DNA from 3 places in the Labrenzia sp. C1B70 genome. Region 2 is predicted to be linked to each of the others. Evidence: predicted binding sites of a transcription regulator. Region 2 holds the regulator's gene; each other region holds the start of a gene.
What was found. The regulator PhoB, encoded in region 2, activates phosphate uptake and scavenging genes when phosphate is short. The targets are predictions, from matches to a motif close to TGTCATNNANCTGTCAT.
Positions count from the first base shown of each region.

Region 1: Q666_RS50770 (UDP-2,3-diacylglucosamine diphosphatase) is a predicted target of PhoB. The motif match lies at 6,815-6,831, and genes of this name have one in related genera.
Region 3: Q666_RS53760 (DapH/DapD/GlmU-related protein) is a predicted target of PhoB. The motif match lies at 1,751-1,767, and genes of this name have one in related genera.

Region 1 is NZ_AXCE01000012.1:533,179-543,259, forward strand. Features, by position in the region: gene Q666_RS50745 (MFS transporter) at 1-515, opposite strand, end outside; gene Q666_RS64945 (protein phosphatase CheZ) at 636-1,775, shown strand; gene Q666_RS50755 (globin-coupled sensor protein) at 1,956-3,290, opposite strand; gene Q666_RS50760 (threonine/serine dehydratase) at 3,696-4,721, opposite strand; gene Q666_RS50765 (glycosyltransferase family 1 protein) at 4,920-5,969, opposite strand; gene Q666_RS50770 (UDP-2,3-diacylglucosamine diphosphatase) at 5,966-6,769, opposite strand; gene Q666_RS50775 (SDR family oxidoreductase) at 7,039-7,818, shown strand; gene Q666_RS50780 (OmpP1/FadL family transporter) at 7,889-9,235, opposite strand; gene Q666_RS65940 (hypothetical protein) at 9,460-9,798, opposite strand; gene Q666_RS50785 (TRAP transporter substrate-binding protein) at 9,832-10,081, opposite strand, start outside.
Region 2 is NZ_AXCE01000062.1:491,425-501,505, reverse strand. Features, by position in the region: gene Q666_RS63185 (Hsp33 family molecular chaperone) at 1-894, opposite strand, end outside; gene argF (ornithine carbamoyltransferase) at 905-1,834, opposite strand; gene Q666_RS63175 (aspartate aminotransferase family protein) at 1,834-3,030, opposite strand; gene Q666_RS63170 (GcrA family cell cycle regulator) at 3,472-4,008, shown strand; gene phoB (phosphate regulon transcriptional regulator PhoB) at 4,335-5,036, opposite strand; gene phoU (phosphate signaling complex protein PhoU) at 5,117-5,812, opposite strand; gene pstB (phosphate ABC transporter ATP-binding protein PstB) at 5,844-6,605, opposite strand; gene pstA (phosphate ABC transporter permease PstA) at 6,653-8,005, opposite strand; gene pstC (phosphate ABC transporter permease subunit PstC) at 8,005-9,474, opposite strand; gene Q666_RS63140 (substrate-binding domain-containing protein) at 9,540-10,081, opposite strand, start outside.
Region 3 is NZ_AXCE01000024.1:15,222-25,302, forward strand. Features, by position in the region: gene phnD (phosphonate ABC transporter substrate-binding protein) at 1-541, opposite strand, end outside; gene phnC (phosphonate ABC transporter ATP-binding protein) at 600-1,433, opposite strand; gene Q666_RS53760 (DapH/DapD/GlmU-related protein) at 1,833-2,459, shown strand; gene Q666_RS53765 (helix-turn-helix transcriptional regulator) at 2,547-3,116, shown strand; gene Q666_RS53770 (HD domain-containing protein) at 3,166-3,786, shown strand; gene Q666_RS53775 (STAS/SEC14 domain-containing protein) at 3,926-4,297, shown strand; gene Q666_RS53780 (class II glutamine amidotransferase) at 4,396-5,184, opposite strand; gene Q666_RS53785 (aminotransferase class V-fold PLP-dependent enzyme) at 5,201-6,667, opposite strand; gene Q666_RS53790 (Lrp/AsnC family transcriptional regulator) at 6,772-7,233, shown strand; gene Q666_RS53795 (SH3 domain-containing protein) at 7,240-9,939, opposite strand.

The DNA of each region.
Region 1 (10,081 bases), on a different contig from region 2:
GCCAGGGACGCAAGGCCGACGGCAACCACGATGAGCCAGGACGTACCTTCCGCAGCCAACGAACCTCCGAAGATGCTGGCAAACACGAAACCGGCTGAACCCCATAGCCGCATGCGGGCGTAATCCGCTCCCGTATTGCGCTGGACATCCAGCGCATAGGCATCGCTGAGCGGCACCACCGGCGCATTCATGACCATGTAGCCGATCACCGCGACGGACAGGAACACCAGCCCTAACGGCAGAAAGTAGAGCCCGATGAAAAACGCGGCGGCCAGCGAATAGATCAGGATCGACAGACGGCGCTGCCCGGTGCGGTCGGAGAGATTCGACAGAAGCGGACTTGCCGCGATCCGGGCAATCGTGCCTATCCCCAGAACAAATCCGATTTCAGCCGCTGTCAGCCCGCGAAACCCGAGCACGACCGGAATAAACGGCAGAAACAGGCCAACGCCGAAGAAATGGCTGGCGAACAGGGCCGAGACACGGCTGCTGATACTGGAACGGTCGAGCGACATGGGATACCGGGCGAAGTAGCGCCCTAAAAGGATGTTAACGTTTTCCGCCTTACCTTGGGGGCGAAGTTGTCCGTGTTACGGCAATAAACGACCCTTAGGCAAGTTGAGATTCGCGTCCACATGAAAGCGGAAGCAGCACAGGAACAGCCGGAGCTGATCGGCGAAGCCGAATACCAGACTCTCGAACAGACCCTGATGGAGTCCGATCGCGGGCGCAGGTTTCTGAAAGAGTTTCTCAATCGCAACAAGACCCCGGAAACCACCGAGATCCTGACCGCGATTGGCCGGCTAGAGAAAATGATGACCCGGCAGCGCAAGGTGCCGGATCTCGACAAGATCCGTCTCGACATTGCCGACATGCACGAGGCTATCGAGCGTACCAAGGCCGAGATTGCCAACATCAAGGCGGAAGGCGAGGAAAGCAACCGCTTTGTCGACGCCTCTCACGAACTCGATGCCATCGTCACCCAGACCGAAGGCGCGACCCAATCCATTCTGGAAGCTGCAGAGCAGATTCAGGAGAAGGCCTGGGTCCTGCGCGAGAATGGTGCGGACGATGCCGTGTGCGACGACATCGATGCCAAGGCGACCGAAATCTTCATGGCCTGTTCCTTCCAGGATCTGACCGGCCAGCGGACCAACAAGGTTGTTCAGGTACTGCGCTATCTTGAAAGCCGCATCAACCTGATGATCAACATCTGGGGCATCCAGGAGCTGGAAGCCGAAGCAACGGCTGGCCCGGTCGACACTCGTCCGGATGCACATCTCCTGAACGGCCCGCAGCTTGCGGGCGGCGTTTCCCAGAACAACGTCGATGAGCTGATGTCCGTCAGCGACGACGTGTTTGACGCCGCACTGAAGGAAACCGGCGCAGAAGCAGCCCCGGCAGAAGCTCCGAAGCATGCCAGCGAAGCTGATGTTGATGCCATCATGGCAAGCGAAGCCGACGTCGATGCCATCATGGCCGGCGGTGACGAGCCGATGGACGCAGCCGCTATCGACGACATGTTCGCCTCCGCTCCTGCTGCCGACGACGAGGAAGAAGACGACGAATTCGCCGGTGCCGACCCGGACGCCACTCTGGATGAAGCTGCCATCGAACGCCTGTTCGACAGCGAAGTGGGTGGTGGCACTCATGAAGCGGCAGACGAAGCCGAGGCCGACGCCGAATGGGAGCTGACCGAGGAAGTCAGTGAAGAAGATGGCGAAGATCCGCTGAAGCAGCTGTCCGAAGCCGAGCGCCAGGCACTCTTCAACTAAGTCTGCATCCGGCAGGATTTTCGAAAAAGGCGCCCGTTACGGCGCCTTTTTTGTTGCCTCTCCTATCGATTCTTGCGGATGGAACGCTACGGATTTCCGGGTTCGCAGAGCCGGGGCGCGCGAGCGGAAGACCCTTTGCCTCCGAGGTCCCGGCGCAAGGCCGGGACAGCAAGGTGGCGGTCAGCGGCCGAAATTGATCTTGGCGAAGAACTGTTCCGCCTGAAGGCCAAGCTGGCCGGCCTGGTCTTTCAGCGCCGTCGACATGTCCTGAATGGTGCCGACAGCCCCCTCGACATTCTCGACCGACCCACGCACAGCGGTAATCTCGTCGGTAAAGGCTTGGGTGCCCTGTGCAGCGATCTGGACGTTGGCCGAGATTTCTGCCGTTGCCGACGCCTGTTGCTCCACCGCGGAGGCAATGCCGGTCGCGATTTCGGACAGGGCACCGATTATCGAGGTGATGCCTTCGATATCCTGCACAGACTGTCTGGTCGCCTGCTGAATGCTGGCGACCTGTTCGGTGATTTCTTCCGTCGCCTTGGTCGTCTGGCTGGCGAGTTCCTTCACTTCGGCTGCGACAACCGCAAACCCGCGGCCCATGTCCCCGGCACGCGCCGCTTCGATGGTGGCGTTCAGTGCCAGCAGGTTGGTCTGTTCGGCAATTTCAGAGATCAGCCCGATCACTGATCCGACCTGATCCGCGAAGCCGGCAAGTTTCGTTACGGAAGCGTTTGTGCTGCGTGCACCTTCCACGGCCTTCAGCGCCATCTCGCGGGACTGGCCTGCCTGGCGACCGATCTCGGTGATGGAAGCGGACATTTCCTCCGTTGCCGTCGCGCTTGACTGGACACCGCTTGCGGTTTCGGCAGACGTATTGTCCATCTTGACCATCCGCTCTCCGATGGAGCCCGTCTCGCGGCGCAGACTGCCCGAAGACACTTCAAGTTGTTCGGATGCCGCGCCAAGCGTGCCGACCGTACCGCCCAGAACGCCCTGGAATTCCTGGATAGCAGCCTTCAGTTCGGTCTCGCGTCCGACGGCGTCTGCCACCATTTTCTCGTGATAGGTGGAGATCGCGACATCCATGTCCAGCATGACCAGCTTCGTCATCACCTGCATGGCCCGAATGCGCTTGCCCGTCGACATGAAGCGCTTCTTCAGGACCGTCTCCGTCAGTTGCGTGAGGGCGAAGGAATAACCACCGATGTACCAGCTGGGATCGAGGCCGATCCGCACATGTGTGAGGCCGATCTGCACAGCGCGCTCGTGGTAGGCTTCATCCGGGCCCGTTGCAAACAGCCCTTCCCAGTGGCTCATCTGTGCCTTCACCAGGCGCGACTGCTGGTTGCCGACCAGTGCCGCCAGATGCGGCACGGTTTTAACGTGTGCGTAGAACCAGTCCAGAACGCTCGGCAAGGCTTCCTTGATTGCCGGCCACATGGACTGGGCCACAGCCCGATCCTCGTCCGTGAAACGGAAAAACTTCAGCCGATCTTTCAAGGTGTTTGTCTGCATGAATGCCTCTTGGATCAGCCGATGGAGGTCCGGTTTGACGGGCCCGTGAGCTGATCGCTCTTCAGTTGCCGGACCTCCGAGCCTCACAGTGAAGAGGCAGGAGATCCTGATTCAATAAAGCACGTGTCACCTGTTCCCTCGCGAACCCAAGTGGGCTGTTGAAAGGCACAACAAGGCGTTCCGCGCCATGCTCGATGCATCGGTACGCTGGCAATGTTCAGGTGATGAAAGGAGAAGACGCGGCGCCGTTGCCTGGCAATCCACGCTGGAATTCAATTTTCAGCAGCCCTGTTCGCGCCGTCCCGACGAAAAGGCAAACAGGACTGCCTGGTCCGGTCTCCTCCACCCGACTTCGGCAAGTCATGCTTGTGGAACCGCTCTAGCGGGTAGCCCCCTAAAGGCGCGTTAACGGGAAAGCGCAGTCTTTAGCATTTGTGGATCGATGTTTCCGCCCGTCAAAACGATACCGACGGTTTTGCCCTTGAAAGGCAGCTTTCCGGCCAAAAGTGCTGCAAGTGCAACGGCTCCGCCGGGCTCAACGACGAGCTTCAGTTCGGTGAACGCAAAGGCGACGGCAGCCAGAGCTTCCTCGTCCGTGACAGTCACGCCTTCGCCCGCTACGCGGCTTAGAATTGAAAAGCCGATATCACCCGGCGAATCGGACAGGAGCGCATCGCAGACAGAGCCGGTCTTTACGGCATTGGAAAGCCGCTCACCGGCGTCAAGCGAGCGCTTGTAGTCGTCGAACAGCTCCGGTTCAGCAGTATGGAAGACCGTACCGGGCGACTTGGCTTCCAGCGCCAGGGCAATGCCGCTGGACAATCCGCCACCGCCGGTGCAGGCGAGCACATCGTCCAGATGCAGGCCCAGCGCAGCTGCCTGGGCTGCCATCTCCAGTCCGACTGTACCCTGCCCTGCGATGACACCGACATCGTTGTAGGGGTGGACAAACGTCGCTCCTGACTTGGAACACAGGTCTCCTGCAATCGCGTCCCGGTCTTCGGTCTCACGATCGTAAGTGATGACGGTCGCCCCGTAGCCGCGTGTGCGCTCCAGCTTGATCCTTGGAGCGTCGGACGGCATGACGATGGTTGCGGGCATGCCGAGCAGCTGCGCGCTTGCAGCAACGCCCTGCGCGTGGTTTCCGGACGAACAGGCCACAACGCCTCTGGGTCGGTCTGCCGGCGGGATGAGGCTGAGGCGGTTGAAGGCCCCGCGAAACTTGAACGAGCCGCTGCGTTGCAGGTTTTCCGGTTTCACGACGACGGTTGCCCCGGTTACCTCATCCAGCAACGGATGCCTCAGAAGCGGTGTCACCAGCGCCTCGCTTCGGATCCTCTCCGCTGCGGCTTCAACATCCTCTATGGAAACGGTTTTACCAGCCAACTTCGAACCTGCTTCAGACACAGGCAGCGATTGCATATTCGTCATCGGAACTCGCTCTAAACGTCAAACAACTGCTCGGAGGCCTGCCGCAGAAGCGTACAAGGCAATGCCTCGGCCCCTTTCAGGGCCGGGTCTCGATGCAAGTGTTTTCACAGGAAAGCGGGCAGTTCCAGCGGGAACTTGTCTTGGTGTCAATTTCGTTTGCCGCACTGCGCGACGTCATCGCACATCAGGGCAGCCGCCTTATTCGGCAGCTTTTCCCTGCGTCGAACGGGCGTTGTGTATGTCCTGGGCTTCAATGCAATTGTCCAGGAACTGACGTGCACTGGCCGCCCAGGTGTAGTTCATCGCAATCGTCCGGCAATGTTCGCGTGGGATATCCAGCGCGGCTTCAGCCGCTTCGCGCAGATCTTCCGACAAGACACCCGCCCCCGTATCGCTGATGACGTCGAGCGGGCCCATTACCGGGAAAGCGGCAACCGGCACGCCGCAGGCCAGGGCCTCAAGCATAACGTTGCCGAAGGTGTCGGTGAGTGAGGGAAACACGAAGACATCCGCGTCGGAATAATGCCTTGCGAGATCTTCGCCCACCTTGGAACCGGTAAAATGCACCCCCGGGTACTCCCGGCGCAGACTGTCGAGCTGCGGGCCACCACCGACCACCACTTTCGATCCCGGCAGGTCGAGATCCAGAAACGCCTTGATGTTCTTTTCGATTGCAACCCGGCCGACATACATGAACACCGGGCGAGGCAGGTCGGCTGGCAGAACGGAACCCTCGTAAGGCTTGAACTGCTGCTCATCCACGCCGCGCGACCAGCGCATCAGATTGGTAAAACCACGGTCACGCAGATCCTGCTCCAGTGACCGTGTTGCGACCATGCAGCCGCAGCCGGAATTGTGAAACCGGCGCAGCCAGCTGTAGGACCAGGTCAGCGGAACCGGCAGCCGGGCTGAAACATATTCGGGAAACCGGGTGTGGTAACTCGTGGTGAACGGACGCCCAGCCTTCTTGGCGACGCTTGCCGCCAGAAGCCCGAGCGGGCCTTCCGTTGCAATGTGCAGATGCTCGCAGCCGTAATCCTCGATCTTCCGGCGCACGATGCCGCGATGGGTCAACGACAGGCGAATTTCCGGATAGGTCGGACACGGCAGTGTCGTGAATTCCTGAGGGGTCAGGAATTCCACCCGCACACCGATCTTCTCCAGTTCTTCGGCCGTGCGCTCCAGCGAGCGAACCACACCGTTTATCTGGGGATGCCAGGCATCCGTCACAATCAGAATGGAACTCATGCGGCGACCGGTGCTTCCTTGGCTTTCGCCGGCACGGCCTCCTCCTGGGTACGGTCCACCCATCGGATCACCTCAAATGTTCCATCGTGGTGCTCGGCAACCGCAGTGCAGCTTTCCACCCAGTCACCCGTGTTGATGTAGTGAATGCCGTTCATATCACGGTCCGCGGCGTGGTGAATATGACCACAAATGACGCCATCGACGCCCTGCCGGCGCGCCTCGTCGGACAGGGCTTCTTCGAAACGTCCGATAAAGCTGACCGCGTTCTTGACCTTCAACTTGGCCCAGGCGGACAGTGACCAGTAGGTCAGGCCGAGTCGGCGCCGGACCACATTGAGCCAGGTGTTGACGCCGAGCGCGGTCACATAGGCCTTGTCGCCAAAGAAGGCCAGCCACTTGGCATGGCGGATCACCACGTCGAACTGGTCACCATGAATGACCAGGTAGCGTTTGCCGTTGGCAGCTTCGTGAATAATGCTGTCGGTCACTTCCACACCGCCGAAATGCGTACCGAGGAAGCTGCGCAGAAACTCGTCGTGATTTCCCGGAATATAGATGACCCGGGCTCCCTTGCGCCCCTTGCGCAGGATCTTCTGCACCACGTCGTTGTGAAGCTGTGGCCAGTACCAGGACCGCCGCAGACGCCAGCCATCGGCAATGTCGCCGACCAGATAGATGGTCTCGGCTTCATTGTCCTTCAGAAAGTCCAGCAGCATCTCCGCCTGACAACCGCGCGTGCCAAGATGGACGTCGGAAATAAACAAGGCCCGGTAATGCCGCGATGCCTCAGCGGTAGACATAGCACTTCTCCAAATTCCCTTTGGAGCGCTATAGACGCGATTCAAGTATCACTATTATGACAAACGGCGTGACTTCCCCGGGCCTGTTTGTTTTCCAGCTTAATGATTAACACCGGCACGGATCGGGTATTGGCCTCCCTCACTTCATTCCGTTGCTTCACGAACATCTTGCCGGATGCTGACCGGCTCCATATGTCCCTGACGGCATTTGACAGCATCGGGTTTTGCCAGCCACAAAGCATGTCCAACCTGCATCAAGGAGAACGTTCATGGACCTCGGCCTCAAGGGCAAAAAGGCAATCATCTGTGCGTCAAGCCGCGGCCTCGGCAAGGGCTGCGCCGAAGCACTGGCGGAAGCAGGCTGCGACATAGTCCTGAACGGACGTAACGAAACGGTTCTGGAAGAAACCCGCACCCTGCTGCAGAACCGCTTCGGCGTGAGCGTTGCCGCCATCGCAGCGGATGTTTCCACACGGGAGGGACAAGAAGCGCTTCTGGCGGCCTGCCCGGATCCGGACATCCTGGTCAACAACAATGGTGGCCCGCCCCGGCGCGACTATTCCGAGCTGGACCGTGCGGCGCTGATGGAAGGTGTGGTGCAGAATTTCGTCACCCCCATCGAGCTGATCCAGGCGGTTGTTCCCGGCATGAAGGAGCGCGGTTTCGGCCGCATCGTCAACATCACTTCGCTTTCGGTAAAGATGCCGATCGAAGGTCTCGATCTGTCCAGCGGTGCTCGGGCGGGGCTCACGGCATTCCTGGCCGGCGTCTGCCGCCAGCTTGCCCCCCACGGCGTGACGGTCAACAACTTGCTGCCCGGCAAGATGGACACCGACCGTCTGAGAGGCGGCTTCGAGCGCACCGCGCAGCAGTCAGGCAAAAGCATCGAGGATGTCCGGGCGGCACAGGCAGCGGAAATCCCGGCAAGACGTTTTGGTTCAGCCGAGGAGTTCGGCCAGACCTGCGCTTTCCTGTGCTCTCGCCACGCCGGTTACATCACCGGCCAGAACATCCTGATGGATGGCGGGCTCTATCCGGCGGCGTTCTAAGGGCCTGCCGAAACAAATAAGGCCGGAGTGATTCCCCCGGCCTTGTTTGTTTTTATCAGCGGATTTCCGCTCAGTAGGTGTATCTGAGCGCGGCCGAGATGATGTTCACCTGGCTGTCGACCTTGCCTGTGTATGTACCGATATTGGAATTGTAGTCCTGGTGGTTACCCGAGATATCGATCTTGGTGTCGGCTGGTATCAGGTGTGAGTAGCCGATGTCGAAAGCGAGATTGTCCGACGGAGACCATGTCATACCGGCCGACAACCACAGCCGGTCGTTGTCCGGCAAACGCGTGGAACGAATGGCCTCGTCGATCGGCGAAAGCTCGTAGCCGACACCTGCACGCAGGGTAACCTGCTGGTTCCAGTTGTACTCGCCACCCACCGAGAAGAACCAACCGTCGTCGTAGTTGAATTCCAGGTTTGGCAAACCCGTCGGATTGGTGGTTGCCGTGCCGCCATCACTGCTCGGATGAACTGTCTTCAGGCGGGACCAATTGGTCCATTCAACCGTACCGGCGATCTTGAAGGTATCGTTGATGCGGTGACTTGCCGACAGAGTAACGGTTTCCGGCGTGACGACTGTCGCCTCGATGCCTGCACGATTGCCCGCGAAGGAAACCGGGGTCATGCCGGCAAAAAAGCGCCCGCCCGGGTTGATGTAGGACCCGTCGAGATTGTTGGCGACCGCGGACCGGTAGCCAAGACCGATCTCGGTCCCCTCCCAAGGCCGCACAGTCAGGCCCGCGGTGACGCCAATGCCGTAGCCTTCCCCCTTGAACTCGGTCGTCGCCGCAGAGGTGGAGAACGGATAGGCCGATTTCAGCCGGACTTGCAGATATTGCGCCTGGACCCCGACACCGACAGCGAACATGTCGTTGATCTGATAGGCGATGGCCGGATTAACGTTGACCGAGAACACTTCGGATGACCGGGAATAATACTGGCCTGCCCAGTTCTGCTCCGGTTTGGTGCTAAGCCCGAACGGCGCATTGACGGCAAGGCCGAACACCACTTGATCATTGAAGCGGTAAGCTGTGTAGGTGGACGGTACCCAGGCATCCGATGCAATGTCGCCGCTGCCCGCTGTGCTGCTGGTCGCACCATTGACGGTTGTCAGTGCTCCGGGCGTAAAGGTTCCGTCGATATCGGACTCAGGCATGATGAAAGAACTGTGCGATTCAATCGTAAGCCCTTTGCCCGCACCAATCAGCGTTGCCGGGTTCCAGAACATCGAGGAGATGGACTCACCCGTCGTTCCGTTCCCCGCGAAAGACATTCCTTGATAATAGGCACTCTGCTCTCTAAGTGCGAACCCACCTGCGAACGCAGAACCTGCAACCATTGATAGAGCTACAGCTGTAGAAGCAAGTAGAACTGATTTCTTGTTTACCCACGGCATTGAGTTTCCTCCCATCCCCTAGCCACCGGATGCTTGATGACAACCTGAGACAGGGTTTTAGGAGAATGCCGTCCGTTTCAACTGAATATTTACGTCAGTTATGCGGTCGTTTTTTCATGCTGCAATGCGAAATGCGCGGCTTTTCTGGTAGGTATTGCTGCGTAGACATTCAAAACACTTCAAAAACGACAGGTTCAGAGTCTCTTCGTCATCGCACCGACACACTTTCAGACATTTGCCTAAAAAACAGGCACCCGAAATGTCAGTTTCCGATAACGTAATTTAACGGTGAATCGTTGCGGCTTTGCCACAGGTTTCGTGACGGAATGTGGATCTTTTGTAGGACAAGTTCCTTGATATTCCTTGGTAAAAACGCCAATCACCTTTCCTAACGGAAATCGCGTCGGCACACCGTTGCGCGGTAGCCTTTCCTTTCGAAATTGAATTTTTGTCAGGAAGTTTGTCAGCAGGCGACGCGCCACTGTCCGGCCAATTACAGCTTTTCCGGCAAGGCAGGTTGCAAGCTGCGAACCGGTCGGTTGCACCGGCTCGCAGAAAGAGATGGTCCAGGACCGCACTCCATTCCTTGTTTGCAGCCTCAAGCGGCAAGCCTAGCTGTCGCGAGCTTCGAGGAAGCGGCGCATGGCAACGTCACTCCAGGGGGCAAGGCGTGCCCGCGCAGCCATATGACTGTCGTAGATCCTCTGGCTAAGCGCATCCTTGCTCGCGAACTCGGACAGCACGACTGCCGAAGTCTCCCGCAAAGCATCCAGAACGTCGTCCGGATAAGGACGGACGGTAACGCCGTCCTCTTCCTGCAGGAGCTTCAGTGCGCCTGCATTCTCCCAATCGCTTTCTGCA
Region 2 (10,081 bases):
GTCGTCACTGAACCCGGCGAGAACATTCTCGATCTTCTCGCGAGAGCAGCTGCACTTGTCGACCAGCGGCTGCGGCTCGAAAAGGCGGACGCCGCGTTCGTGAAACAGCCGGAAGAGCAGCATTTCCACGCTGACTTCCGGATCAGTCAGTTCGACATCCTTGACCGTCTCGACCAGTACCTTGGCTTCCACCCAGGCATCGTCCTCGTCAATCTCGTGCGGGCTCGTGCCTTCCGGGGCATTGCCCGGATCAATGTCAGCCTGGCGCATGCGTTCCGGCGCTTCCGGCAGGAATTGGATCAGGATCCCGCCGGCGGTCCAGGTTTTCACGTGCCCCTCGCCTTCCTGGCGGGTGAACAGTTCACCGACACCAAGACGAACTTCTGTCGGGATCTGCTCGGATCGCTCGAAGTACCGGCGTGCGACTTCTTCCAGCGAGACACCATCCAGCTCCACCAGTCCCTGGTAGCGCTGCATGTGCATTCCCTGGTCGATGGTCATCGCCAGATGTCCGTGCCCGAGAAGGGCCTCCTGCGTTGCCTTGCCATCAGCCATCAGCGCTGCGACTTCTGCAGCATCGAAGGTTGCGCAGGCGCGGATTGCGTCGGGTGACTTGAAGTCGACGACCAGCATGGACACCGGCCCCTTCGTCTGCGTCTGCAGTGTGAAGCGACCGTCGAATTTCAGCGACGTGCCCAGAAGGCTGGTCAGAACGATCGCTTCCGCCAGCAGGCGCGAGACCGGTTCCGGATAGGCATGCCGGTCCAGAATTTTTTCCAGGACAGGACCAAGCGCGACCGCACGGCCGCGCACATCGAGCCCTTCCACGGCAAAGGGCCGGACAGCGTCCAGCCCTGCAGGCGTAATGCCCAGTTCATCAAGATTAAGTGCCACTTGGCTTGCCTTATGCTGCGCCGAAGCACCAGGCCAGAATGCCCTTTTGGGCATGGAGCCGGTTTTCGGCTTCGTCAAACACAACGGAGTTGGGACCGTCCATGACGTCCGAGGTGACTTCCTCACCCCGGTGGGCCGGCAGGCAATGCATGAACAGGGCGTCCTGGTTTGCCTCAGCCATCAGGCGTTTGTTGACCTGATAGGCGCTGAGGAGGTTGTGACGCGATTCCGCATCGTCATCACCCATGGACACCCAGCAGTCGGTCACGACACAGTCGGTCCCCTTGACTGCCTCATATGGGTCCGTCGTGACCTGAATGGAACCACCCTTGGCACGAGCAGTTTCAATCAGGTCCATCGGCGGCGCCAGTTCGCCCGGCGTCGCGATGCGCAATTCGAAATCGAAGCGCGGCGCGGCATGAATCCAGGAAGCCAGCACGTTGTTGCTGTCACCGGTCCAGGCAACGCTCTTGCCCTTGATCGAACCGCGATGCTCTTCAAAGGTCAACAGATCCGCCATGATCTGACAGGGATGCGAGAGCTTGGTCAGGCCGTTGATCACCGGCACTGTCGCATTTTCTGCAAGTTCACGCAGGTCGTTGTGATCGAGGATGCGGATCATGATCGCGTCGACGAAGCGCGACAGAACCTGCGCCGTATCGGCGATTGTCTCTCCGCGGCCGAGCTGCATTTCCGCACCGGTCAGCATCAAGGTCTCGCCGCCAAGCTCGCGCATGCCGACATCGAAGGAAATGCGCGTACGGGTCGACGGTTGTTCGAAGATCATCGCCAGCACCTTGCCGGCCAGAGGCCCCTGGCCGCGATGCACGCCGTTACGGCTCGACTTGATCTTCCGGCTGGTGTCCAGAATGGCGCGCAGTTCGTCGCCTTCGAAGTCCGTCAGATCCAGAAAGTTCCGGTAGGTTCCGTTTGCGGTCATCAGGCCGCTCCTTCCGCCAATTTCGCTTCCATGGCGACAGCAGCCTGTTCCAGGCGCTCGACAGCAATGGAAATTTCCTCTTCGCTCATGGTCAGCGGCGGCATGATGCGCACCACGTTATCGCCGGCAGGAACTGCCAGCAGACCGGCTTCACGGGCTGCAAGCACATAATCTGCCACCGGCACCACGCATTTCAGACCGAGCATCAGACCGTTGCCGCGCACTTCGGCCAGAACGTCCGGATGGCCGTCCACCAGTGCGGCCAGCTTCTGCTTGAAGCTGAGCCCCTTCTGACGGACACCTTCCAGGAACCCGTCTTCCAGAACGACGTCCAGAACGGCATTGCCGACTGCCATGGCCAGCGGATTGCCGCCAAAGGTGGTGCCGTGGGTCCCGGGGGACAGCGCCGCCGCCGTTTCTGCCGTTGCAAGACATGCGCCCATCGGGAACCCGCCGCCGATACCCTTGGCGATTGCCATCAGGTCCGGTTCCACGCCCGCCCACTGGTGAGCGAACAACTTGCCGGTCCGTCCGACACCGGTCTGGATCTCGTCGAAGATCAGCAGAATGCCGTTGTCATCACAGATCTTGCGCAGCGCACGCAGGAAATCGGCCGGAATTTCGCGGATACCGCCCTCGCCCTGCACGGGCTCGATCGCGATCGCGGCCGTTTGCGGACCGATGGCATCTTTCAGCGCATCCAGGTCTCCTGCCGGCACCTGGTCAAAACCGGGAGCCTTCGGGCCAAAGCCCTCAAGATATTTCGCCTGGCCGCCAGCCGCGATGGTCGCGATGGTCCGGCCATGGAAAGCGCCTTCAAAGGTCACGATGTGGAACCGCTCGGGGTTGCCGTTGTCATAATGATAACGGCGCGCGCATTTGATGGCAGCTTCCATCGCTTCCGCGCCGGAATTCACGAACAGCACCTTGTCGGCAAAGGTTTCCGCGCACAGGCGCTGCGCCAGCCGTTCGCCATCCGGGATCTGGTGCAGGTTGGAGGTATGCCACAGCTTGGCTGCCTGATCCTGCAACGCCTTGACCAGATGCGGATGGGCATGACCGAGTGCGTTGACCGCGATGCCGGAACCGCAATCGAGGAATCGTCGGCCATCGGTGGTAACCAGCCAGACGCCTTCCCCATGATCGAAAGACAGGTTCGATCTTGCGTAATTTCCGAATAGTGCAGTCGCGGACATAACCTCGTTTGTCTCCTTTAAACGCCCCTGCTGTCCCCTGCGTCGCCCCGACGCCGGGCCGTCACCTTGAAAAGATGCCGAAGGGCCAAAACGCGACGTGCCGCCCCGATGAGGCGGCACGCAGCGGCTTTCTTATACACTGCCGGTACCATGCACTGTCAATGGAAATGGCGCACAAGACATTTCATGTGCCGCGGAGGGCGGATTTCATAAAATTCTCAATGACCTCGCCATAATTGGGGAAAAGTCGTTTCATCCCCAACTGGTTTGGGTCGAGTGGTTGCCTGACAAATTAACGTTATTGTAACCTCTCAGCAATCAGACACGAGATCTCGTGAGGCAAATCACCAAGAGGCACTAGATCTGCCAGCATTAAGCGTGCTTGCGCATGCTTAACACGGGGTTAATGGCCGCAGGACGGTCAAACTAAAGGGTGCGGCAATGAGTTGGACAAACGAACGAGTTGAGCTTCTCAAAAAGCTTTGGGGCGACGGCTTGAGCGCAAGCCAGATCGCAGGCGAACTGGGTGGTGTTACCCGTAACGCCGTGATCGGCAAGGTGCACCGCCTTGGCCTGTCCGGCCGCGCCAAGTCCACCTCTTCAAGCGCTAAGCCACGCCGGCCGCGCACCGCAGCTCCTGCAACCGGTGCAGCGCCGAAGAAACCGACGACGTCACATCCGCAGTCGATCGGCGCAACGGCCCTGAAAGCAGACATCTCGCCGGCTCCAGTGGTGGCTGCCAAGCCACGCGTAGAGCCGATTGCAGAACTTGTTCCGATCTCGCAGCGGGCTACCATCCTGACGCTGACCGAGCGGACCTGCAAATGGCCGATTGGCGACCCGGCGACCGACGACTTCTACTTCTGCGGCCGCCAGTCCGATGCCGGCGTCCCCTACTGCGCTCATCACTGCAAGATCGCGTATCAGCCGGTCGCCGACCGCCGCCGCGATCGCAAGACGATGGCTCAGGCAGGCTGATAGCCTCGCACCTAACCAATTCATGACAAAGCCCGCCGATTTGGCGGGCTTTTTTTGTTTGGGCCTTCCTTTGACCAGATGCCCGACCCCGAACAGTGACCTCCCATGGCTTGTTCTCGGCACCGCTCCATGCCGTTTCCGTTCCATCAAAACAAACCTTGTTTGACCGCTCCGCCACGACAGGGACCGCAGGATCAGCCCCGACACCGACACAACTGATGGGGTGGTCGCAGAAGAGAACCTTGCTCCGCGAAAGGCACATAACCGCTGAGAAACAAAAAGCCCGCTTGAAAGCGGGCTCCTTAATTCCATTCTGCAAGTTGCCCTCAGGCAGTGGCAGAGGTGAACTGGTCATTGAAGGCATATCCGGCACCACGGACGGTACGGATAGGATCCTTTGCCTTGCCCTTGTTCAGAGCCTTGCGCAAGCGACCGACGTGAACATCGACAGTGCGTTCATCCACGTAGACATCGTGACCCCAGACCCCATCCAGCAGTTGTTCGCGGGAGAAGACACGGCCAGGCGATGTCATCAGGAATTCCAGCAGGCGGAATTCCGTCGGCCCCAAGTGTATTTCCTTGGTGTTGCGACGAACACGGTGCGTTTCGCGATCCAGTTCGATGTCGCCGGACCGCAACATGCTGGACACCACTTCCGGGCTTGCCCGGCGCAGGATGGCGCGCACGCGGGCCATCAATTCCGGTACCGAGAAGGGCTTGACCACGTAGTCGTCGGCACCGGTCGACAGGCCGCGGATGCGCTCTGCTTCCTCACCGCGTGCCGTCAGCATGATGACCGGCAGGCGCTCGGTATCCTCGCGCGCCCGCAGGCGGCGGCACAGTTCAATTCCGGACAGGCCCGGCAGCATCCAGTCGAGCAGCAACAGATCCGGCAGGCTTTCCCGCAGGCGGATTTCCGCCTCGTCACCCCGGACACAGGACTCGACCGAGTACCCTTCCGCTTCCAAATTGTATCTCAATAGAAGGCTGAGCGGTTCTTCGTCTTCAACGATGAGCACCTTCGGCATACATCTCGCTCCAATTACCGCAACCGGCGCCGAAGCGCCGGCCGTTAAGATCTTCTGCAAATCCGACGATTACCGGCGGGTCAGACCGCGCCTGTTTCGTCGACCTTTGCCCGGTCTTCCGGCAAACGCTCGCCAGTGACCATGTAGTAGACGTTCTCGGCGATGTTCGTCGCGTGATCGCCGATGCGCTCGATGTTCTTTGCGCAGAACAAGAGATGGACGCACTGTGTAATGACCCGCGGGTCTTCCATCATGTAGGTCAGGAGTTCGCGAAAGATCGACGTGTAGATCGCGTCGACCTCGGCGTCGGCTTCCTGAACCCGGCGGGCGGCTTCCGCATCCTTGCGGGCGTAGGCATCCAACACCTGCTTGAGCTGCGAAAGAGCGAGTTCCGTCATGTGCTCCACACCGATCGCGAGCTTCTTGGATTGCAAGTCGCTGTCGATGGCGATGACGCGCTTGGCAACGTTCTTGGCAAGATCGCCAACACGCTCCAGGTCATTGGCAATGCGCGTTGCGGCGGTGATTTCACGCAGGTCCTGCCCCATCGGCTGGCGGCGGACGATCAGCTCGATCAGCTTCACTTCAAGTTCGTTGTAAAGGCTGTCCAGACGGACATCGCCCTTGATCGTCGCCTTGGCAAGCTCCAGATCCTGCGACACCAGCGCGGACACCGCATCGGCGAAAGCCTTTTCGGCAATACCACCCATTTCGGCAACCTTGCCGGCCATGGCCGTCAGTTCGTCATCGTAAGCCGAGACTGTATGTTCAGACATCCTGTGTCCCCTTCAGAAACCTAAAAAATGCTTAGCCGAAGCGGCCCGTAATATAGTCCTGCGTACGCTTGTCCTTCGGATTGGTAAAGATGTCCTCCGTCAGACCTTCCTCCACCAGAACACCCAGGTGGAAGAACGCGGTACGCTGAGACACACGGGCAGCCTGCTGCATCGAGTGGGTCACGATCACGATGGTGAAGTTTTCCCGCAGTTCGTCGATCAGCTCTTCCACCTTCGCGGTCGCGATGGGGTCAAGCGCCGAGCACGGTTCGTCCATCAGGATCACTTCCGGGCTGACGGCAATGGCACGGGCAATGCACAGACGCTGCTGCTGACCGCCCGACATGCCGGTGCCCGGCTCGTCCAGACGGTTCTTGACTTCTTCCCAAAGCCCGGCCTTCTGCAGGCTGGAGGCAACGATTTCATCAAGCTCGGACTTGTTGCGGGCCAGACCATGGATTCGCGGACCGTACGCAATGTTGTCGTAGATCGACTTGGGAAACGGGTTCGGCTTCTGGAAAACCATGCCGACCTTGGCGCGCAGCTGTACGGGATCGACCTTGGGATCGTAGATGTCCTCACCGTCGATCTTGATCGACCCTTCCACACGGCAGATGTCGATGGTGTCGTTCATGCGGTTGATCGTCCGCAGGAACGTCGACTTGCCACACCCGGACGGACCGATGAAGGCAGTCACGGACCGCGGCTGAATCTCGATGTCCACGTCCTTGATGGCGTGGGTATCGCCATAATAGACCTGCACCTTGTTCGCGGAAATTTTGCTGTCGGTCATGGTTTTCGCCTGTTCAAAATTCGGCATCTCGTTCATCGGAGCAATCCTTACCAGCGGCGTTCAAACCTGCGGCGCAGGATGATAGCGATAATGTTCATGGTCATGAGGAAGACCAGCAGCACGATGATCCCGCCCCAAGCGCGTTCATAGAAAGCCGGGTCGGCGCGTTTCGCCCACTCGTAGATCTGGGCCGGCATGGCCGAGTTCGGAGAGAAGAAACCGGCAGCCACACCGTCCGGGAAATTGGAGGCGATGAAACCGACCATCCCGATCAGCAGCAGCGGAGCGGTTTCCCCAAGCGCCTGTGCCAGACCGATAATCGTGCCGGTCAGAATGCCAGGCATTGCCAGCGGCAGGACATGGTGGAAGATCGACTGCATCTTGGAGGCGCCAATGCCAAGGGCCGCATCGCGGATGCTCGGCGGAACGGCCTTCAAGGAGGCGCGGGTGGAGATGATGATCGTCGGAAGTGTCATCAACGTCAGCACCAGACCACCGACCAGTGGTGCGGATTGCGGCAGATGCATGAACTGGATGAACACCGCCAGACCGAGAATACCGAACACGATGGAGGGAACGGCGGCCAGGTTGGAGATATTCACCTCGATCAGATCGGTGAACTTGTTCTGCGGAGCGAACTCTTCCAGGTAGATGGAAGCGGCCACGCCGATCGGCAGCGACAGGAACAGCACCACCAGCATCATGAACAGCGATCCGATCATGGACGCCCCGATGCCGGCCTGCTCCGGACGGCTGTCGGAAGCATCGGTTCCGGTGATGAAGGCCCAGTTGAAGCGCTTCTCCAGAATGCCGGCGGACTGCATCTGGTCAGCCAGATCCAGGTGTGCGGCATCCAGGTTCTTGTCTTCGGCAAGATCCTCGCGCTTGACGCGGCCCTTCAGGTAGCCGTCGACACGGGATGAGGCGATCAGCTCGAAGGTTACCGTCGTGCCGATCTTGTCCGGGTTGGCAAGTGCATAGTCACGAACCGTCGCGGCAGCCCCTGAGGAGAACAGCTTCTGCAGGTCCTTTGCCGACATGTCGGTGGTGATGTTGAGACCGGCGAGTTCCTTGGCAAAGGCGTCGTCGATGATGGCCCGGTACTTGGAGGTCTTGACCACCGATTTTTCCGCTTCGGCAATCTGCTCCTGATTGAGCGGGACATCCACCTTCAGAAACGTCTGGCTGAAGGCGCCAAGGCCGTTGGAAAGGATTGCCCACAACAGCGCGACGAGGAAGAACAGGCCGATGCCGATGGCAATGATGCCGTAGAGCTTGAAGCGCGCTTCAGCGGCGTTGCGCTTTCTGGTCAGCGGATCGAGTTCGAGGATCGACGTGGTCTTGTGCGGGGTCGGAGCACTGGTCTTGCCCGACGGTGGCGTAAGGGTCGTGTCGGTCATTAGTCGTACTGCTCCCGATATTTGCGCACGATGTAGAGCGCGACGATGTTGAGCCCCAGGGTCACGACGAACAGGGTCATGCCGAGTGCGAAGGCGACAAGGGCTTCCGGGGAGGCAAAGTCGGCGTCGCCGGTGAGCTGGCTGACGATCTTCGCGGTTACGGTGGTCATCGCTTCGAGCGGGTTCATGCTGAGCCGGGCAGCAGCGCCGGCCCCCAGCACAACGATCATGGTTTCACCAATGGCGCGAGAGGCCGCCAGCAGGATGGCCCCGACGATCCCCGGCAGGGCCGCCGGCAGAATGACCTGCTTCACGGTTTCCGAATGGGTGGCACCAAGTCCGAGCGATCCGTCACGCATGGCCTGCGGCACAGCGTTGATGATGTCGTCGGAAAGCGAGCTGACGAAGGGGATCAGCATGATGCCCATGACAGCGCCCGCGGTGAACACCGAGGAAGCACCGGACATCCAGCTTACGCCAAGCGCACCGCCGGAGCCGAAGACGTTCATCAGGAGCGGCCCGACTGTCAGCAGCGCGAAGAGACCATAAACGATGGTTGGAATACCGGCCAGGATCTCGAGCAGCGGCTTGGCGACGGCGCGTACGTGCGGCGTTGCATACTCAGACAGGTAGATGGCAGCGAACAGACCGATCGGTACGGCAACGGCAAGTGCGATCAGGGAGATATACATGGTCGCCCAGATCAGCGGCACGATCCCCAGCTCCGATCCACCGCCGAAGCTCGGCGCCCAGGTCAGGCCGAAGAAGAAATCAGCAGCCGGATAGAGCCGGAAGAACTCGACCGTGTTGAAGATCAGCGACAGCACGATGCCGACAGTCGTCAGGATGGCGATCGAGGCTGCTGCAATCAGGATATAGCGGACGACCGTTTCCACGACGTTGCGGGCACGGAAATCCTTGTTGGTGCGCAGAACACCGACAGCGAAACCGATCAGGCCGACCGCCAGAACGCCGATTGTCCGCAACAGCAGGCCTGTACCCGAGATGCTGCGGTATGTCTGCGCGGCCCGCAACGTTTCGGCGGTCACTTCGGAACCGAGCGCGACACCTATCTCGCCGAGACGGCTGCGCACGTCGGTCAGATCGGTGCGGATGGAAGACGCCATGTCGGCCGACATGGCGCCTTGAGAAACGGCAAGGTCGAGACCCTCGGCAACACGTACGACGTCGCTCATGACGAGGTCGAGTGAACTTGCGGCAATGGTCTCTTCGGAAATCTTGGAGGAAACCTGGCTGTCAAGAATGATGGGCTGGAAGATCAGCCACGCAATGAGCAGCAGGAGGGCAGGAACCAGTATCGAAACAACGACGTTCCAGCCGTAATAACCAGGCAGGGAATGGAGCTCACGCACATCCCCTCCGGCAGAACTTAAGGCTTTTCCGCGGCCGACTATGTATCCGGCGACAGCCAGAACCAGCAGCGCAATAAGAATATATGGAAGTGACATAGGGCGACCCAACCGGCAAAGAAGAAAGAAAGGGCGGCCGAAGCCGCCCTTCCGGAAAGATGTGCTTAGTTGCCCATCGTTTCTTCGGCTTCGATGGAAGCCTGCGTAGCTGCAAGCTCCGGATCGGAAACCAGGCCATACTGGGCCAGCGGGCCGTCCGGGCCAGCGATTTCGTCAGAAACGAAGAACTGAGCGTATTCTTTCAGGCCCGGGATAACGCCGATGTGTGCCTTCTTGATGTAGAAGAACAGCGGACGGGACACCGGGTACTCACCCTTGGCGATGGTTTCGGTGGACGGAGCGATACCGGCCATCGTTGCCACTTTGAGTTTGTCGGTGTTGTTCTCGTAGAACGCCAGGCCGAAAACGCCAACGCCGTTCGGGTTGGAGTCGATGCGAGCCAGGGTCTCGGTGTAGTCGCCGTCGATGTCGACCGACTTGCCGTCCGTGCGAACTGCGATGCAGGCGTCTTCAGCGTCGTCTTCGGACATGCCGCCGTCGATCATGGCTTTCAGAGCGCCGGATTCTTCACAGCCAACAGCCAGAACTTTTTCTTCGAACACTTCACGGGTGCCGTGCTTGGTGCCCGGGATGAAAGCAGCGATTT
Region 3 (10,081 bases), on a different contig from region 2:
CACCGGTGAAGACGACGTCGGAGAAATACTCACCCGGCTTCATGGAGTAGCCGAGTTTCGGGATTTCGATGGACGGGATCAGGTAACCGGACGTGGAGTTCGGGTCACCAAAGCCGAAGGTCTTGCCCTTCATGTCTTCCAGGGAGTTGATCTCGCTGTCGACGCGGGCAAAACCGATGGAGTAGTAGCCGTAGCTGCCGTCGTTGTTGACCTTGACCAGAACCGGCTCAACGGCTTCCGGGTCGGTCAGGAAGACTTTTGCGTAGCCGGAAGCACCGAGCCAGGCCATGTCGAGGTTACCGCCGAGCAGGCCTTCGATAACGCCGTTGTAGTCTGCCGGAGCAAACAGCTTTGTCGGAACGCCGAGCAGTTCCTCGGTCTTTTCGCGCAGGCATTCGTTGGCACGCAGACGGTCGGAAGCATTTTCACCGCCGAGCAGGCCGATACGGAATTCCGTGATTTCCGCTGCACCGGCAACAGAAGCGTTCAGAGCGATCATGCTGACGGCAGCAAGCGCAGCAACTTTAGCAACGAGTTTCATTTGGGACACTCCCCGAGAGTTCTCAATTTTGATGACGTTAAGCGGGTGCGCAGCCGGATCAGACCGCTGCTGCCGCCGGGGTCATCGCACCGGCGGATTCTCTGGAACCGGGCTGGCCGGCATCGATGGCGGTGGATGTCGCCGCCTCGTTAAAGCTCTCATCGGCACCGTAGATTTCGCGTGCGACGGCTGTGGTCAGCGCTTCCGGCGCCCCGTCGAACACGAGGAAACCGTCGCGCATGCCAATCACCCGGTCGCAATAGGTCCGGGCAGTGTCGAGCGTGTGCAGGTTGCAGATGACGATTTTGTTGTCGCGCTCGTGAATCTCACGCAGCGCATCCATGACGATCTTGGCATTCATCGGATCGAGCGAGGCAATCGGCTCGTCCGCCAGGATCATGTGCGGGTCCTGCATAAGAGCGCGGGCAATCGCAACACGCTGCTGCTGACCACCGGACAGCTCCTCGGCCCGCTTGGTGGCTTCCTGGGCAATGCCCAGTCTGTCGAGCGCACCAAGCGCGGAATTGACGTCTTCCTGGCTGAAGATGTTGAAGAGGCTCTTCAAGGTGCCGTGACCGTTGAGGCGCCCCAACATGACGTTGGTGACAACATCCAGGCGCGGCACCAGGTTGAACTGCTGGAACACCATGGCGCAGTCGCGCTGCCAGCGGCGCATCATGCCGCCTTTCAGGCTGAGAATGTCCCGGCCATCGAACAGGATCTGTCCGGCGCTGGCGGGGGTCAGCCGGTTGATCATGCGCAGCAAGGTTGACTTGCCGGCACCGGAGCGACCGATGATCCCGACCATCTGCGGTTTTTCGATATTAAAACTTACTTTGTTGACCGCGGTCCGAGACCCGAAGGTCTTGGTGACTTCCTGAAATTGAATCACGCGCCAGCCCTGTCCGTTGTGTTCGTCGTGCTGCGCGACAAGAGCCACCGGACCATTACAGAAAAATGACATTCCTTTGTCGGGGAGCCCAAAATTTTATGACAAATCAATGACATCCCTGCCTGAAGCATCGGCAGAACAACCATCGCCGGCGGGAATTCCGCTGCGCTCTCAGCGCTTTCCGGGCCCCCTCGGCGTCACACATGCCTGGCTGAAATTCACTCGGAAATCAGTGCTCAAATACAAGGCTTCTACCCGCCAAATGCCGTTTTCACCGCTGTGGATGCATGCAAAAAAAGTAACGGAAGTCACGCCAGTGTCATCAAAGCGTCACGACCGGTGCCAGCAACACGGCTACAAACCGTTTCCGCACTCCTTCCAACGCTATATGGAGCATCCATGTCCGCCCCGACCCAGAAGCCTTCCCTCACCGAAGCCCCGAACATTCATCCGGAGGCCAGGGTGCTGAATTGTGATCTCGGCATCTGGACCGAGGTTGGCGCACGCACGGAAATGCGCGAAAGCAGCATGGGGGACTATTCCTATATCGTGCAGGAAGGCGATGTCGTCTGGTCGACCATCGGCAAGTTCTGTTCAATCGCCCGTCGCGTCCGCATCAATCCGGGAAACCACGCAACCTGGCGCGCCTCCCAGCACCACTTCACCTACCGTGCTGCTGCCTATGACCTTGGCGAAGACGACGCGGATTTCTTCCAGTGGCGCAAGGACGACTGGGTCACCATTGGCCATGATGTGTGGATCGGCCACAACGTCACCGTGCTTGCCGGCGTCTCGATCGGCACCGGAGCTATTGTTGCAGCCGGGGCAGTCGTCTCCAAGGATGTCGCCCCTTACACCGTTGTTGGCGGTGTGGCCGCCAGGGAAATCAAACGGCGTTTCACCGAACATCAGGAACAGGCGCTGATCGATATCTCCTGGTGGGACTGGTCCCATGAAGAACTGAAGCAACGGCTGCCCGATTTTCGCAAGTTGTCGATCGACGCGTTCATCGAGAAGTATCGCTGATCCCGCAGATGGCGCGGACACCTGCTCAGGTGAACCGTGCTTCTTTTCCCGCTGCACAAAATTCCCGGGACGCGTTACACTTGCACCATGCAAACAGAAACCGCCGTTCTTGAAAGCAGTCTTGGACCGTCGCTGCGGCGCTGGCGCGTACTGAACCGGGTCAAGCAGGAAGCTCTGGCGTATGAACTCGGCGTCTCGCAGACGAGGATATCGCGCTGGGAGAGTGGCAAGTTGCAGCCGGACGACAGCAACAGGGCGAAGATCACCCGTCTGCTGAGGGCACGTCCGGAGAGCGCCGCCGACAAGGCCCTGCTTGATCTTGTCTCCCGGTCCGCAGTTCCCGTGCATCTGGTCTGCGACCTCACACACAGGCTGCTGGCCATATCCGTACCGCGTGCCTGCGAATGGCGCGCACCGGTGAGCGAGTTTCTGAACCGGCCCCTATGGCGTTTTGCGTCCGAAGGCATCCGGGCAACGGAGCACAGACTGACCGACTATGGCTGGTTCGAGCCGGATGCTCCGGACATTGTCTACCGAACGGAACACGTTGATTTTCCGGAAATGACCATCCCGGAGAGCACCATCCGGATTTCGCGCCTGCCGCTGTCAGACGGACGGTTTGCGCGGCTGGTCCGTGAAGAACAGGATGCCGCATAAATTATGCGGTAACTCGTCTGGCGCGGTGGCCCGCAATAATCTGGCCACCATGACAAAGACGCTCCCTTCCCTCGATCTTCCTGAAATTTCCCACACCAGACTGAGAGGCCTGCTGGACTTCCTTCAGGCTGCAGAGCAGCTGAAAGACACGCTTCGCTCGGGAACGACAACCGGCGGCAGGCCGGAGAGCACTGCCGAACATAGCTGGCGACTGGCCTTGATGGTTCTGTTGTTCGAACCAGAGCTGAAAGAAATCGACTTGCTCAAGCTCCTGAAGCTGACGCTTGTGCATGACCTGGGCGAAGCCATCTCCGGAGATGTCCCCGCTCCACTCCAGACGCCGGGTGACGACCGGCAGGAACGCGAGAGGCGGGACTTCCTGACCTTGTGTGAACCGCTGCCGGGTGACGTGGCTGGGGAGCTAACCTCCCTCTGGGATGAGTATGCAGCGGCACGAACCGTCGAAGCCCGACTTGCCAAGGCGTTCGACAAGCTGGAGACCATGCTTCAGCACGTTCTGATGCCAAGGCAAGCGCCTTCATTTTATGAGTTCAACCTGGGTTACGGCCGTGATCGCACCGATTGCAGTGCTCTCACGCGCCAGTTGCGGGACGAAGTCGACGAGCTGACCCGCACCATGATGACGGGCGCCGGACGGGAAATCGCCTGATTGCACCAGAGACTTTGCCGCTCAAGGGTGCCTGGCGCCTTGCCGGGCGGTCAGCAAAAAAGGTCAGGCAGGTTCTTATTTTTCGTGTTTGGGTTTACCCTTCTGGTTGTGCCGTCCAGTCACTGCCGGAGGAACCAGCATGTACACCATTCTGCCCCGCAGCCAGGGTGCCGTTCTCGGTGTCGAGATTTCCGGAAAAATCGATATTGATCAGGAAAAGAACCTGATCGCCAAGGCCGAGGAGATGATTGAAGACCAGGGCAAGATCAGCGTTCTGGTCGTTCTTGGCGATCATGTCGGCGTTTCCTTCGAGGCCGCCAAGGCGGACATCCGGTGGGTGCTTGCCAACATGCAGCATCTCAACAAGATCGCCATCGTGACGGACAGCAAGTTGCTTGCCGCCCTCGTTGCGATCGACGCCACGTTTGCACGGATGGTCGGCATTCAGGAAAAGCACTTCGACCGGGATGAAATCGATATCGCCTGGCACTGGATCGAAACGCCAGTCTGAGGTCAAGCCGTTGGCGATTTCTGCCGCTGAGGCTGCCGTCCAGCCTCATCTGACAATTCAGTTCTGGCAGGTCAGTCCGGGCAGGTCAGTGCGGAAACTCAGGCGTCGGCGAGCTGTTCATCACTCAGGAAGGCAACCTGGTTCACTTTCCCGTCCCTGACCTCGATCATCTGGCCCTGAGGCACTTCCATCCAGCATCCGCGGGCTTCATCCAGCGGTTCGGACACCACCATCACACCGTCGTCATACACCCGGTAATAGAGCGTCGGCGCCAGGTTGTCCGAAGCATAGCGGGCGGCATAGAGCGTTTCACCATCCGACCAGCCGGCAGCAAAACGCATGTGCGGCGTCGTTCCGGCGTATTTGGACAGGGCTTCTGCTTCGAACACAGCTCTCGCCATCGCCGCGCGCGGGTGCAGATTGAGTCCATAGGCGAGCGCGACCAGAAACAGGCTTTCGCTGTCGGTGCCGCCGATGCGGTCGCGGTAAAGGTCGTCCGGGATCATGTTGTCGAGGCGACGCTTCACCTTGTCGTAGCCGCCGACCTGACCGTTATGCATGAAGGTCCAGCGCTGGAACGTGAAAGGATGGCAGTTGTCCCGCGTGGTCGCCGTTCCGGTTGAGGCGCGCACATGTGCCAGGAAGTGGCGAGACCGGATGTGCTTGGAGATCTGCAACAGGTTTGGATCCGACCAGGCGGGCCGGACGTCCTTGTAGACACAAGGGGTGTCCCGGTCGCCGTACCAGGCAACGCCGAACCCGTCGGCATTGACCGATGTCTTGCAGGACAGCGCGTTGCGGCTCTGGTCGATCAGCGAATGCGCCGGATCGCAAATGACTTCTTCCAGGTATTTGGGAGCTCCGCTCCAGGCAGCCCAGCGGCACATGTCGACTTGGTGTCCTTCAAGCAGCGTCTTGCATGGCCTTGAAACGGGCCGTGGTTTCATCGCACGCGTAGTAATCCGCGGCCGGATAAGGATGCAGCGCCAGATCTTCGACGGCGGCAATGATCTTGTCCGCCTTGTCTACTGTCATGAGCACTGAAAAATTGAGCCGTGTCCAGCCGGGTTTCTTCAGTTCTTCACCGGAAAGAATACCCGCCCTCAACGCTTCGGACTGTTCCGGACCGATATCCAGCAACCGATGGGCATAGGGCCCGGCACAGGCGCAGCCACCACGGGCCTGGATGCCATAGATGTCCGATAGCATGCGGGTGACGAGCTGCTGGTGCACATAGCCTCCGCGTTCCAGATCCTTCACACGGAACGAGAACACGGGTAGCACGTGACGGGCCTTGTCGTTTCCGAGGATCTCGATCGCCGGATTGTCACGCCAGACCGCCAGCGCCTTGGCACGCCAGGCGGCGTTCCGCTCGTCCATGAGCCGCTGCCCAATGGCTTCCTTGACCAGAAAGGCGAGCGCCGCCCGGATATCGCCAATCACGTTCGGTGTACCGGCTTCCTCGCGGGCTGAAAGATTGTCTGAATAATCGTGAGCCCAGGGCGAGACGAAGCGTACCGTCCCTCCGCCCGGAAAGACCGGTGTCGCCTTGCTGACAGCTTCCTTACGCACGATCATGACGCCTGACGCGGCTGGCCCACCGATGAACTTGTGCGGCGAGACAACAACCGCATCTTTCTGGGCATCAGTGCCGGCTTTCATATCTACCGGGAGGTAAGGGCCGGAACCCGCGCAATCCCAAACGCTGAGCGCGCCGTAACGCTTCAGAATGCGTGTGACCGCCACGTCGTCGGTAACGATGCCGGTTACGTTGGACATCAGCGAGAATGCTCCAACAATCAGCCGGCCGCCCCCCGCCTTGCGCAAGACAACCTCGAGCTCTGCAAGATCAGGTCCACCAGTTTCCGCTTCGTCTATCTCGATCACCTCCGCTCCGCTTTCGCGCCAGGGCAGAATGTCTGAGTGATGTTCATAGGGACCGATCACAACAAGTGGCTGTTCGCCTCGCTCTGCGGCGGCTGAAACACCAAGAAGATGTACAAGCCGGTTAAGGCCTGCGGTTGCCCCCGAGCCGCAAAAGACCGTCGCGTAGCCCTGGTCAGCCCCGCAAATGCGGGCGATTTCAGATCGCGCGGCCTCGCGCATTCGTGTCATTGCGCTGCCGCAGTAGGAAGCCTCGGTGTGGCTGTTCGCGTAGACCGGCAGGATTTCTTCCAGAACGAAATCCTCGACCTGACGCAGAGCCCGCCCGGAGGCGACGTAGTCGGCGTAAATAAGCTCGCGTTCGCCAAACGGGCCTGAGATGGTTGCCCCCTCGCCGATCAATCCCGCGCGCAGGCGGGAAACCAGGTCCGGTGATTTCAGTTCCTCGATGAAATGATCGAGTGCCGTGCCTGTTTTTTGGGTCATTTTGTGCTCCGAAACGCCTTTTTCGGATCATACGACCCCTTTCACTGGGATATCTTCACCTCATTCGATTGTTTTTCGCTCCGGATCGTGTCAATTGATCGAACATGGAGAAAAAATTCGATCATATTGATCGCGCGCTGCTGCGCGCCCTGCAACGCGACGCTCGTCTTTCGCAAAGAGACCTTGCCGACAAGGTCGGTCTTTCCCAGAACGCCTGCTGGCGCCGGTTGAAAACGCTGTACGACAGTGGATTGATTGAAGGACATACGATCCGGCTGGACCCGGCGCAGCTCGGGTTGAATCTCACGGTCTTCGTGATGATCCGGACCCGGCACCATTCCAAGGAGTGGCTGGAAAGGTTCAGGGGCGAAGTGGTGGCCATTCCGAACGTGATCGATTTCTACCGGATTGCCGGAGACTACGACTACATGCTGAAAGTGGTGGCCGAAGACATGAATGCCTTCGACCGCGTCTATCAGCGCCTGATCGAGAAAGTCGATCTGGATACGGTCACGTCGTACATGACCATGGAATCGATCGCGGATGCCCGCGACCTTCCAATCTAGGTATTCTCAGCGGCGGCGTCCGCCACCTCCCCTGCGCGCACCGCCACCGCCGCCATGACGTTGCGGGCGTGCCTGCGGACGTGAGCGCTGAACGTTGCGCTGCCGATTGACCTGACGGTTGCCTGCCGTTCTCGCCCGGTTGTCCCTGCTCAGGTGTGCAGGCGCCTGGGGTCGTGCCGCCGGACGTGTGGCAGGGCGGGTCGCCGGTCGCTGCACATTCGGCTTTTGGATATTCGGTCGTTGCACATTGGGGCGCTGAACATTGGGCCTCTGCGCCGGGCGTTGGACGTTTGGGCGCTCCACATTCGGCTTTTGAACATTCGGGCGTTGGACGTTGGGACGCTCGATATTCGGGCGCTGGCCTGCAGGCAGGTTGGTCGGGCGTTGAACGTTCGGCCGGTTCTGGATCTTGTCGCCAAGGGGGCGGTTGGCAAGGGCTGCGCCTGCTCCGGCGCCAATCGCTCCCCCGGCCAGTCCGGCACCAATGTCACCCACGCGGTCCTGGATTGCCTCGTGGGAGGGCGCAGCGACTTCGCCCCAACGACCACCCTCGAATTTCTGCCATTTCTCACCATCGCGGCGATAGACGCTACCATCCCGACCGGCAAAGACATCACCACGGCGATCAAGGTTCGCTACACGGCCCAGATTGCCGTCCTGCTTCCAGCGCTGCACGGCGCCAGCCTGGATATCGCGCGTGCGTGACCATTCCGGCCCGCTTACGACCTTGCCACCCCAGGAGCCGTAAATGCCCCGGGCTCCGCCAACCACGACACGATTGCCGGTGCGCGGATTATAGGCGCTGATGAAGCCTGCACTGCCGCGCGGGCCGCTGATGGCGGCACCGCGAATGTAGCCGCCCGTACGCGGATTATAGATGCCGCCGCCGGCGATGCCGCGCAGCGGACCGTAGGCATAGCCATAGCGTCCGAAAGTGCCACGGACCGGATTGTAGAAGGCACCGATCCCGTAGCTCACCGGACGCGGGAAGTAGATCGGGCGCAGCCCCGGACGGTACCAGGGCCGATAATAATAGCCTGTGCCGTAAACGAAGACGCCCCAGGACAGGAACCCAGCCAGATAGCCCATCGTGTAGCCGTACCAGACCGCTCCCGGTTCGCTGTCGTAGATGCGCACATAGGTGGTGTTGTAGACCGGGGAAGACGGCGGAATGGTGTAGATCTCGTCAGGAACCGCCGTGGCAACCGTAAATGGTCCTTCCGGGCTGTCTCCGACAAACCAGACACCGTCCTGCAGCACGTAGTATTTCGCACCGACCTGGATCACCTGGTCGCTGGTATTGACCGCATAGGACATCGACGTGCCGTCGATCTTCTCGAATTCCGGATCGCCGGCATAGGAGACATCCGCACTGACGGAACCGACCTCAACGCGAGCCGTTGTCGGAATGCTGGCTTTCAGCCGTGCCTGCGACGCTTCAGAAGTGCCTGGAATGGACGAACGGACCGAATAGTACGGCGCGTCTTCCGGCAGGTTCTGAAAATCGGAGGGCATGTCCGGAGTGGTGAAGGTCCACGGCCCGTCGAGCGAGGTGGACTTGAACCAGCGGCCGGATACCAGAATGTACCAGGTGGACGTGGATTTCAGGTAGAACACGTCGCTTTCGGTGTTGGACGCCCATTCCAGATCGGTGCCATCCACCGGTTCCAGAGCCGGTTCGCCGTCAAAGACGATCATTTCGGCCGGTGTGTCTGAATAGATCACCTTCGGCGGAGTATTGTCCGCGAACGGTTCCCCCGGGATCGCTTCCCGGGTTTCCTTCCAGTTATCGTCATCTGGAAGAGACCCGATCAGATCCGGCAGCTTGTCGACCGCTTCCCACCCTGCCGAGACGTCCTTGGTTTTCATCCAGGATTTTTCATCGCGCAGATAGAGTTCGCCGCTCTCGTCGATTTTCAGAATGTCCCAGTTGCTGTTGACCACGAAGCTGAGCCCCTGATCACCCTTGACTGGCGCAAAGATTGGCGTGCCTTCGGTCTGCACGAGAATGGACGGCTCGGTCGAGACATAGATAGGTGGTGCTTCCGAACTCAGGCCCTGGACATCCTCCATGCGCTGGTATTCGGCAAGGCCTGCGGTGATCCGATCCTCTTTCACGGTGATCGTACCGGTCGGCATGATCTTGCCGACCTGAAGCGACAGGTCAGTGAGGGATTCCCGGTCCAAGGCCGAAAAGTTCAGTTCCGTTACCTGGATCTGGTTGATGTCAACTTCGCTCTTGTCGGTGTCGGCCACGGTCGCGCCGCTGACACCGATCACACCAAAGACAGGCTTGGCGTCCTTGTCCTTGATGTACTCCGCTGCCACCATCGCCTTCAGGGTCTTGAAGTTGTCCCACTCGGTGAATTGCGGCTGGTAGAGCACCAGCGTCGCCCCGGCATCGGTCTGGAAAGACCGCGGCCAGCCGGTCGTCTGTTCCGGTTCGCTAAGCTGAAGATACTGTCCGCTGACAAACCCGTTCTGGCCGTTGTAGCTGATTGAACACCAGGCCCCGCTGTCATCGCAGTTCTCCATTTCGACCTGCGTGCCGGACGGCACCGTTCCCAGTGAGCCGAAGTTCGTTCCCGGGCCTTGTCGGAAATTCACGTTGGCGGTCGTCAGGGCCGGCGCGGCAAGCACGCCGTTTACGAAAACCGTTTGCAAAATCAAAGTGGAAGACAAAAGAACGGAAAGAGACTTACGCATTGGGACCTCCCGGGGGCCGGTTCAACCAACCCTGTCGATGTCGGTGCATGTGTCTGTGCACGTGACGGGAACCTGTGCGTTCCCGAGGCAAGCTAAATTTCGTCGTCACGCCTATTCCCTGTGAGGGGCGTCACGGGTAAAT